DNA from 2 places in the Glaciecola sp. G7-5 genome. Region 2 is predicted to be linked to the other one. Evidence: predicted binding sites of a transcription regulator. Region 2 holds the regulator's gene; the other holds the start of a gene.
The links. Region 2 encodes LexA, which represses DNA repair genes until DNA is damaged. Its sites were predicted from a motif close to TACTGTATNNNNATACAGTA; they were not measured.

Region 1: dinB (DNA polymerase IV) is a predicted target of LexA. The motif match lies at 1,565-1,584, and genes of this name have one in related genera.

Annotation. Positions count from the first base shown of each region.
Region 1 covers NZ_CM147892.1:2,267,872-2,272,993, forward strand. Annotated here, with positions in the region: gene AC0L6H_RS09955 (FAD:protein FMN transferase) at 1-877, shown strand, start outside; gene nqrM ((Na+)-NQR maturation NqrM) at 983-1,216, shown strand; gene dinB (DNA polymerase IV) at 1,628-2,503, shown strand; gene AC0L6H_RS09970 (hypothetical protein) at 2,493-2,723, shown strand; gene AC0L6H_RS09975 (M17 family metallopeptidase) at 2,786-4,366, shown strand; gene AC0L6H_RS09980 (DUF1653 domain-containing protein) at 4,395-4,616, shown strand; gene AC0L6H_RS09985 (MBL fold metallo-hydrolase) at 4,664-5,122, shown strand, end outside.
Region 2 covers NZ_CM147892.1:506,783-511,904, reverse strand. Annotated here, with positions in the region: gene ilvA (threonine ammonia-lyase, biosynthetic) at 1-46, shown strand, start outside; gene plsB (glycerol-3-phosphate 1-O-acyltransferase PlsB) at 65-2,497, opposite strand; gene lexA (transcriptional repressor LexA) at 2,768-3,388, shown strand; gene coxB (cytochrome c oxidase subunit II) at 3,686-4,840, shown strand; gene ctaD (cytochrome c oxidase subunit I) at 4,844-5,122, shown strand, end outside.

The DNA of each region.
Region 1 (5,122 bases), 1.8 Mb from region 2:
AATGAAAAACAAGATTGATACCTTGCTGATAGGGATAAACCAATTAATGTCGACTTATATCCCTGATTCAGAGCTTTCACGATTAAATCAAACGTCACAAAACGTGGCGTTTCCAATATCAGAAGCTACACAATATGTGATTCAAGAAGCGATGGATTTACACGTGCTTAGCAAAGGCATGCTCGATATTACTGTGGGACCATTGGTTAATCAGTGGGGATTTGGCCCAAATGCGAAGGCGATTAAAATTCCCACAAAAGAACAAATCATAGAAACGATGACTTACGTTGGTATCGACAAGTTTACCCTTGAAAACGGCCAAATAATTAAACAACATCCAAAGGTCTATATTGATCTTTCTACTATCGCCAAAGGCTACGGCGTAGATGAAGTCGCTGAATTGCTGTTGTCCGAGGGATTTTCAAATCACTTGGTTGAGATTGGCGGGGAAATGCGCCTCAGGGGTAAAAAGATGAATGATGAAAGCTGGTTAGTTGCTATTGAGAAACCTTTGTCGGGACAACGTTCTATCCAACGAATAGTAAATGTTGGCGACAATGCTATTGCTACATCGGGTGACTATCGCAATTATTTTGAAGAAGACTCAGTTAGATATTCCCACCTGATAAATCCAAAGACAGGTTATCCAATACAGCACAAATTAGTTGCAGTTACCGTCGTTGCTCCTAAATCAATAAGGGCAGATGGTTTGGCAACGGCACTAATGGTAATGGGTACGCAAGCCGGCAAAGCATTGGCTGAGAAAGAGGGTATAGCCGCTCTATTCATTACTAAAGAAGGCGATAACTTTGTAGAACACCAGTCGACGAGGTTTATCGAAGAAGTTGAAATTATTGAACAAAAGCCTGTCCATTAGGATAGGCCAAATAAAACGGTATACGATGTGAATTGTTGCCGCTGGTGGACTAAGTCAATCATGATGGCTATAATTGCACCAGTTTGAGAATATGAAGAGGGCAGTGTGAGTACATTTATTTTAGCGTTTGGTTTCTTTTTATTGATGTCATTAGCCATGGCCATTGGCTACATTTTTCAAAAGAAAAGTATTTCAGGTTCTTGTGGTGGTTTAGGTGCGTTAGGTGTAGAGAAAGCCTGTGATTGTCCTGAGCCTTGTGATCGTAAAAAAGCACGACTAGAAAAAGAAGCGAAGCGACAAGCTAAACTAGACGAGTGGAAAAGCAATCAAATTTTATAATAGGGGGCAGTTAACATGCCTCTTTTTCACGCTTGAGCGTAAAATCGCGTCCGCGCCGGCCCTAAAGAAAACCGTCAGCGCTTCTTTTGTCTTTGACATATCAGTGAACTACCCATCGACGCCGCTTCGCGTCTATCAATGGGTTTTCTCGGAAAGTTTCGATAAATTGATAAGCCTGTCGGAATAACTCATCCCGCACACCATCATAGTTATAACCACTGGTCAAAACGGTGTAAGTGTTTTGAACGAAGTCGTAACTTAATCATAAAATAAAGATTGTCTGAATTTTGATCAAAATATAGGGTTTAATCGATTAAAACAAGAAAGATTAGCTTTTCTAGGTCATAACGCTGTGAATTTATACAGTAGTGTGTATCATATACATGTTAAAAAATAGCTAAGAGCTAAGATATGCGAAAGTTCATACATGTCGACATGGATGCTTTTTATGTATCAGTTGAAATACGAGATAATCCGGCGCTTGCTAATCAAGCGGTCGCCGTAGGCGGAAAGTCTAGCCAGCGAGGCGTTTTGTCGACATGCAACTATATAGCGAGGCAATTCGGTGTGCGTTCGGCCATGCCAACATCAATGGCAAAAAGGCTGTGCCCAGGCTTAATCATTGTGCCTGGCCGAATGAAAGTTTATCAAGAGGTAAGCACAAAAATACGCGAAATATTTAGCCGTTACACAGACTTAATTGAACCACTTTCTTTAGATGAAGCCTACCTCGACGTTACTGATTGTAGCCTGTTTTCAGGCTCAGCAACCCTAATCGCTCAGGATATTCGCGAGACAATTCATAGAGAATTGGGTTTAACAGCGTCTGCTGGTATTGCGTCGTTAAAATACATTGCGAAAATAGCGTCTGATATGAACAAGCCTAATGGGCAATATCTTGTAAAGCCGGACGAAGTTATACCTTTTATAGAAAAGCTACCACTCAACAAAATCCCTGGTGTAGGTAAAGTTACTTTTGCAAAGCTAGAGAAAATGGGTTTCTTAACCGGCAAAGATATTCGAAATTCGAGCGAGGCGACGCTAGTGCAAAGCTTTGGAAAGTTTGGCATGAGTTTATGGCGAAAATGCCAAGGCATCGACAAACGGGGTGTGGAGACTTCTCGTATCCGAAAGTCGGTTGCTGTTGAACGGACTTTCTCAGAAAACATGAATAAACTTGAAGATCTGGAAGCAATACTTACTCGACTACTTGGTACCTTCATTGAAAGAGAGAGGTGCAAAGCATATAGAAACTCGTCAAATCGACAAGTTAGGGGTGAAAATTAAATTTGCAGATTTTCGCCAAACAACCAAAGAAAGTAAGTGTAGCGTTATTGATACCGACATTTTGCTTACGCTATTGACTGAGGCGTGGGAACGGCGTAACGGCAAAGATGCAAGACTCTTAGGCATTTTTATTGGCTTTTGCGACAACGAGATAAGAGAGACATCTGAGCAACTATGCCTTGATTTTGCGCCCATGCATGAACAAAAAAATGCGCTATAATGAACTTTACTTAAGCTAACGGCTTATTATAGCTAGATATTACTTTAAGGATAAAGAAGACAATGGCATTTCCTATAGCAAAATATATTCAAGACGCTGACAATACGAGAGACGCTGATTTAGCAGTTGTTATATCTGATACATCAGGTGCTAATGTTTTTAGCTACCTTCCTAGAACCTTGCAAGAAAAAAGAGAAATTGACCCCCGCGTTGGTCGCAAGGCTAGCTTAGTCGCGTTACATGAATCACCATGTAAACGTTGTTTATTTATAAACGCACCCTCAATGAGCCACGACTTTGACGATATTCGTGTTTACTTTGAACTTGGCAAAAACTTAGCAGAACAACTCGCTGATATTGGTTCTGTGAAACCGGCTGTTTTTCTAGATTTAAGCGAGCCGTTGCCAGAAATCCTAAAGAGCACTGAACATCTCATGCAGATTATTTATTTAGGGATGTGTCAGCATCTTTGGCAGCCACTGGAGGCAAGGGAGTTTTTAGGTGGGCAAATAGAAGCTATTAATTGTGTATATCTACATGGGCTTAATGAAGAGACGCTTACGAGGATAAATGCAATTGAAAGTGGCAAGCGCTTAGCACGAGATCTTTGTGGTACCGATCCTGAACGCATGGCGCCGCCAGGTTTTGCGCAGTATTGTATCGATGCATTTAAAGACACCAGTGTAACTTGCACGGTGATTGAAGATAGCGAGCAAATCGCACAACAATACCCTTTATTGTATGCAGTAGCCCGGGCATCGGTTGAGGTTGAACGCCACCAACCTAGAATTATTAAGCTCGTATACGAAGGACATGGGCCAATTACTCAGTGCTTATATCTTGCCGGTAAAGGAATCACCTACGACACTGGTGGTGCTGACTTAAAAGTGAATGGTCATATGGCGGGTATGAGTCGTGATAAAGGAGGTGCAGCAAGCGTTGCTGGTTTGATGCGCAGTATCGCTCTGCTTCAACCCAAAGGTCTTAAAGTCGTCGCTGAAATTGGCGCAGTGAGAAATAGCATTGGTGCTGAGGCCTACGTACCTGACGAAATTATTAAAAGCCATGCTGGTGTTCGAGTACGTGTTGGCAATACTGACGCCGAAGGCCGAATGCTGTTGGCAGATTTGCTTTCTCACCTTAAACAAGAAGCGCTTAGTGACAGCGAAGCATTTACTAAATCGGGAAGAGTTGATGAAGTCAATATGCAATTATTTTCTGTTGCTACGTTAACCGGCCACGCTGCCATATCGTTCGGGCCATATACCGCATTAGTCGAAAACATGTGTGCTAAAAAGCAGGGAACAGCGCAACGACTATGCGAGGCTGGTGAACAATGGGCTGATCCATGTGAACAATCGCTTTTGCGCAAAGAGGATTTTACTTTTATCCAGTCACCAACAAAAGCGGCCGATGTGCTATCGTCCAATAATAAACCGTCGGTATCTACCGTCAGAGGGCATCAGTTTCCTGCAGCATTTTTGATTATGGCCTCAGGTTTAGACAAACATGACGGCCGAGGCGAACCAGCATTAGCGTTTACGCATGTAGATATTGCAGGCTCGGGGGTAGAAAACATGGATTGGCAGCACGGTAAGCCCACTTCAGCAGGCTTAACTGCCTTGTTGATGAGTTTTATTTAAAGCATTTAGCAATGATGAGACAGGCACAATGGCAACGATTAAAAAAGGTAAGTACAAGCATTATAAAGGCCAGTATTATGAGCTTATTGATGTTGTTAGGCATTCAGAAGATGAAAGTGTGTTGGTGCTCTACAGGCCGTTGTATGGCGATATGAAACTATGGGTAAGACCTTATGACATGTTTTTTGAAAAAATACTTATAAACAACGAAGTGGTCGATAGATTTTTGTTCGTTAGTGAAACTGTTTAAAGAAAAACGCGTATTCACCATACAACAAGTAAATATAGGACAGAAATATGAAAAACCGAATAAGCACATTATTGTTCACAACCTTTGCAATTATAGGCTCTGTGAGCATAGCAAATGCAGATGATCGTTTTGCCGATGTTGAGGTAAAAGCCATTCCCGTGGCCGGCTCGGTCTATATGTTAGTTGGATCTGGCGGTAATATTGGGGTATCAGCGGGCAGCGATGGTCTACTTTTAGTAGACGACCAATATGCCCCTTTAGCCAAAAAAATCATGGCAAGCTTATCAGACATTAGCGATAAATCGCCAAGTTATATCATTAACACGCACTACCACGGCGACCATACCGGCTCAAATGCCTTCTTTAAAGAAAACCAAGGTGCCACTATTTTTGCGCATGAGAATGTTCGTCTACGTCTTGCCTCTGCTGAGGATGTAAATAAAGCGACGCTGCCGGTTGTTACCTATCAAGATGGTATCAAGTTTCATTTAAATGGCGATACCATC
Region 2 (5,122 bases):
TAGAGACGACCCTGCCTATACCTTCTTTTTATCTAATCAAGCTTAGCAGCATTTAGTACGCGTATTATAACCGCTCTAAATGCTGCACTATTTCTGGCCATACAAGGGGCATAATTGCTTCTTTAAGCGCCAAACTAGATTCAGAAAACGCCAGACTGCCATCTTCACGGCTTTGCACTAAATGATTTTCTTTGAGTGCATTAACGAAGGTGGCCAACACGTTTTTGTCATAAAACTCAGGAGAATGCATGCCGAAAAGTGATGACAGACGTTCGGCAATACCCGTGGATTGGCGTTCGAGCTGGGCCCGCCCGATGGTTTTTTCTGATTCTAATACACGTAGTACTACTGCATAGCGTTGCCACGTTTCTTGCATAGCTCTACTTAACAACCATGCACTATGGAATTCAGCCGAGCTAGGTTCAACAACGGTTAAGTATTTACCCTTTTGTACAAGCATGCCTACAGATTTTAAATAACTTATCAGTTGTTCAACGTAAGCGCTGACTTCATCGCTGCTAAAATACATAAAAAATTCACGCTTTAGCATTGGATAAAGCTGCGCCGTTAGTTCGAGTAGTGTGCTCTTGCTGATATTCTTGTGGGCGAATACGGCAGCCATAATCAAGCTTGGTAAGGCAAACATATGTAATATGTTGTTGCGATAAAAGGTGAGCAAAACAGCACTGTCTTTTTTCGGCGATACCATTAATCCAAATCGATCTTCGCTTTGCTGAAATCTATTGAGTGCTAGGGTCCGCTCAACAATTTGACTCGCATCTTCGTCCGGAAAAGTCGCATCTTTACTGTAGGGGCTTTCTTTAAACAAGGACAGGAAGTCGTCGATTGCTTTGACTAAATCGTCTTTACTCATAATGTGAGTTTTTGACGACAATAGACAAAACGCGAGTAGCGCAGTCCCACTTAAGGCTGCATTTTTGTTAATATTTGCCATTACTGAATTTGCCAACACATTGACTGTCGGCGTTAACCATTTCGGTTTTTTATCTTCATCATTTATATCATTGCGCCAATCAGGGACTTGCTTGTCGAGAAAATTATGTAAAGCGATGGGTTCACCAAAATTAACATACCCGTGGCCGTAATTTTTAAGCTTCCTGATAGCGGAAAAAACTTGAGTATTAGACTCTTTTTGTTTCCCTTTTCCTTTTAACTCTTTCTGGTAGCTTTTAACTTCCATAACGTGTTCATAACCCAAATAAACAGGCACGATAGACACCGGTCGTTTGACACCTTTTGTGACTGCTTGAATGGTCATTGCAAGCATGCCCGTCTTAGGAGGAAGCAATCTGCCCGTTCTACTGCGACCTCCCTCGGGGAAGTATTTAACTGAGTATCCTTTATTAAAAAGTAACTCTAAGTATTCCCTGAAAATACTGCTGTATAATTTATTGCCAGCAAAGCTTCGACGTAAGAAGAACGCACCACAACGCCTAAATATGGGGCCTGCAGGCCAAAAATTCAGGTTAATACCGGCGGCAATGTGCGGCGTTACCAAGCCTTCGTTATAAATCACATAGGTTAATAAAAGATAGTCCATGTGACTTTTATGGCAGGGCACATAGATTATTTCATGGCCGTTGGCAGCTAATTCACGTACTCGCTCAGCGTGCTTTACTTCTATACCATCATATATTCTGTTCCAAATTCTCGAGAGCACTCTTTCACCTAAACGGATAAGACCTTCTCGATAGTCGGCGGCAATTTCATCTACGTATTTTTTAGCTTGTTTTTTTGCTTTTTGGGGGCTCAGTTGCTTATTTTGGATTTCTTCTTCAATCGCTAGTTTGACGCTTGGTGCGCCTAGCACAGAATTATATAATTCTTGACGTTCGAGCAAGGTTGGCCCTGATAAGACCTGACGTTTGCGCTGAAAATGGGTGCGTGCGACGCGAATAAGCTTGTGCGCAATTTGCTTATCACTCCCTTGAAGCAGGGCCATTTGGCGGGTAGAGACAGGTTTAGAATAACTAACAAAATTGTCTCTACCAAAGAATAAAACGATGAAAAACTTACGTAACCAGTTCGGTGAAGCCTTTACGGCGATAAGTTGCGCCCAGCCAGACTTACTTTTACCAGCAGAGCGTCCCCACGATATAAACACAGGAATTACCTGAACATCTAAATCTTCGTGCTCACGCTGATATTGAAACATCTGGGTAAAGTTATCTTCAATTGTAGTAGGTTTAATTTTGCGAGAAAAAATGCTTTGCGGCCTATCTAAATAGTAGCTTCGTTTGTGTTCGAGGTTAAGCAAAGACAATTTTTTTAAAGGGCTGGGAAGTCCTAGCTCTTGGCTTGACTTTTCAAGTGCAATTGAATCGGTTAACGATTTCGTTTGCAGTAAATAAACGATGGGTCTGCTTTTATCTATACCCAATTCTTTTTCTAAATCAGCAGGGACACTCTTTACCTTTACTAGCCATCCGATAGGTTTGGCGAGTACAAAACGTAGAAACGAGGCCATCCAATTCATAGTCACTCCGACTTTATATGGGTTAGTTAATACGGTATACATTACACTTTTTGAAGATGTATGCCAGAGGATTCGCCGTTATCAAAAAATGCACAAGCACCGCAGCGAAAACAATGTTAACACGAAGCTAATACAGACGAGAATCAAAAATCGTGTAGTAATTTATGGCATTTTGCCCTCGTACATCACAACGACTATTTACAAATAGTTGTTGCTTCTTGATGTTTAAAGGATATACTTCGTTTAACTGTATAGAAAAACAGGCTGTTTATGCGTCCACTAACTCCACGACAACTACAAGTGCTCGATCTGGTGAAAAGCACAATGATTGAAACCGGCATGCCACCTACTCGCGCCGAGATTGCACGAGAACTCGGGTTTAAGTCAGCTAACGCTGCTGAAGAACACCTTAAAGCTCTTGCTAAGAAAGGCGTAATCGAAATTTTACCAGGCACCTCTCGTGGTATTAAGTTGAATGTTGATCTTGAAGATCAAGTCGAAGACGGCTTGCCTCTAATTGGTCAAGTGGCTGCTGGTGAGCCTATTTTGGCGCAAGAGCATATCGAAAACCGCTTCAAATGTGATCCCGCCATGTTTCACCCGCGCGCAGACTTTTTGCTTCGCGTAAAAGGGGAAAGTATGAAAGACATCGGCATTATGGATGGTGATTTGCTAGCTGTACATAAAACAGACCAAGTGAATAATGGTCAGGTTGTGGTAGCCCGAGTTGATGAAGATGTTACCGTTAAGCGCTTTGAACGAAAAGGCAGTGAAATACTATTGCATGCTGAGAATGAAAGTTTCTCCCCAATTCGTGTTGATTTAGCATCTCAGTTTTTTACGATAGAAGGCCTCGCAGTAGGCGTAATTCGCGACCGTAGCGACCTCTAATAAAATTTACTGCTTTTAAAAAGCAATTAGAATACAGATATTCATAGTAAGGGCAGTTCCTTTTGGACTGTCCTTTTTTGTATGCGTGTTTTACTGTTAAATCGAAAAACGCGATGATATTCAGCAAAAAAAAACGATAAAACACTAGACTACTGAAGCGAATTGAAAGATTATTGTGCCGCTATTAACAAAAAAAGAACAAATGTATTACTTTAATTTAAAACTATGTCTGCAAATCGTGTTTTCTCGTTTTTTTAGAACCAAATTCGACTTGTTAGGCGTAACGGGAGTGTTAGTGTGAAGTTCAGAAATATCATTTCTTCTCTGTCTCTTTTCTTAGTTGCTTGCTCAAGCTTTGCAGCGGATGTGGTCGATACTGGCCGGTCAGATTTGAACATGCGCCCAGGCGTCTCAGATATCAGTAACCAAGTTTACGATTTGCACATGCTCATGTTTGGGATTTGTGTTGTCATCGCAGTGGTCGTATTTACCGTCATGTTTTACTCAATGGTGGTACATCGCAAGTCAAAAGGTGCAAAAGCAGCCAACTTTCATGAGAATTTAACCGTTGAAGTCGTATGGACGGTAGTGCCTTTCATCATTTTGATTTTTATGGCAGTTCCTGCCGCCTATACGCTGATTGACATGGAAGACGCGAGTAAAGCCGACGTTTCAATTTTAGTAACTGGGTCGCAGTGGAAGTGGAACTATCGCTATATGGATAATGACATTGAGTATTTCTCGGTGTTAGCTACTGAGCAGGGACAAATTCGCAACGAACTCACCAAGACAGAAAACTATCTGCTAGAAGTTGACCGTCCACTCGTTATTCCAACAGGTAAAAAAGTACGATTTCTAATTACCTCAGATGATGTTATCCATTCTTGGTGGGTACCTGATTTTGCGGTCAAAAAAGATGCTAACCCAGGCTTTATTAACGAAGCTTGGACGAAAGTAAATACCCCTGGTGTGTATCGCGGCCAGTGCGCTGAGCTTTGTGGTAAAGACCATGGGTTTATGCCTATTGTCGTTGTTGCTAAAGACCCGGCTGAATATGATGCTTGGGTGGCTGAGCAAGAAGCGATGGCTCAGCGCGCTCGGGAAGAAGAACAGCGTTTACTTGCCATGAATATGACCATGGAAGAAGCAATGTCACAAGGTAAAGGTATTTATGATTCAGTATGTGCTGCGTGCCATATGCCTAACGGTGAAGGCTTGCCCGGTGTATTCCCAGCACTTAAAGGTTCAGCATTGGCTCTTGAGGATATCCCAGGGCACATCAGAATTATCGTAGAAGGTAGCCCCGGTACATCGATGGCTTCATTCGCTAAACAATTAACAATGTCAGAAATTGCCGCTGTGGTTACTTATGAGCGTAATGCTTGGGGTAACAACACTGGTGACCTAGTACAGGCAAAAGACGTTAACGCAATAATGAATGGTAAGGAGTAAAAAATGTCTACCACTACTGACACTACTCATTCAACGAGTCATGACCACGATGGCCATGATGATCATCACCACGGCGCCCCTGCGGGGATAATGCGCTGGTTACTAACAACAAATCATAAAGACATTGGTACCTTATACTTATGGTTCGCTTTCATCATGTTTTTGGTGGGCGGTGCTATGGCAATGGTCATTCGTGCAGAGCTTTTCCAGCCGGGACTGCAAATAGTTGAACCTAATTTCTTCAACCAAATGACCACCGTCCATGGCTTGATAATGGTCTTT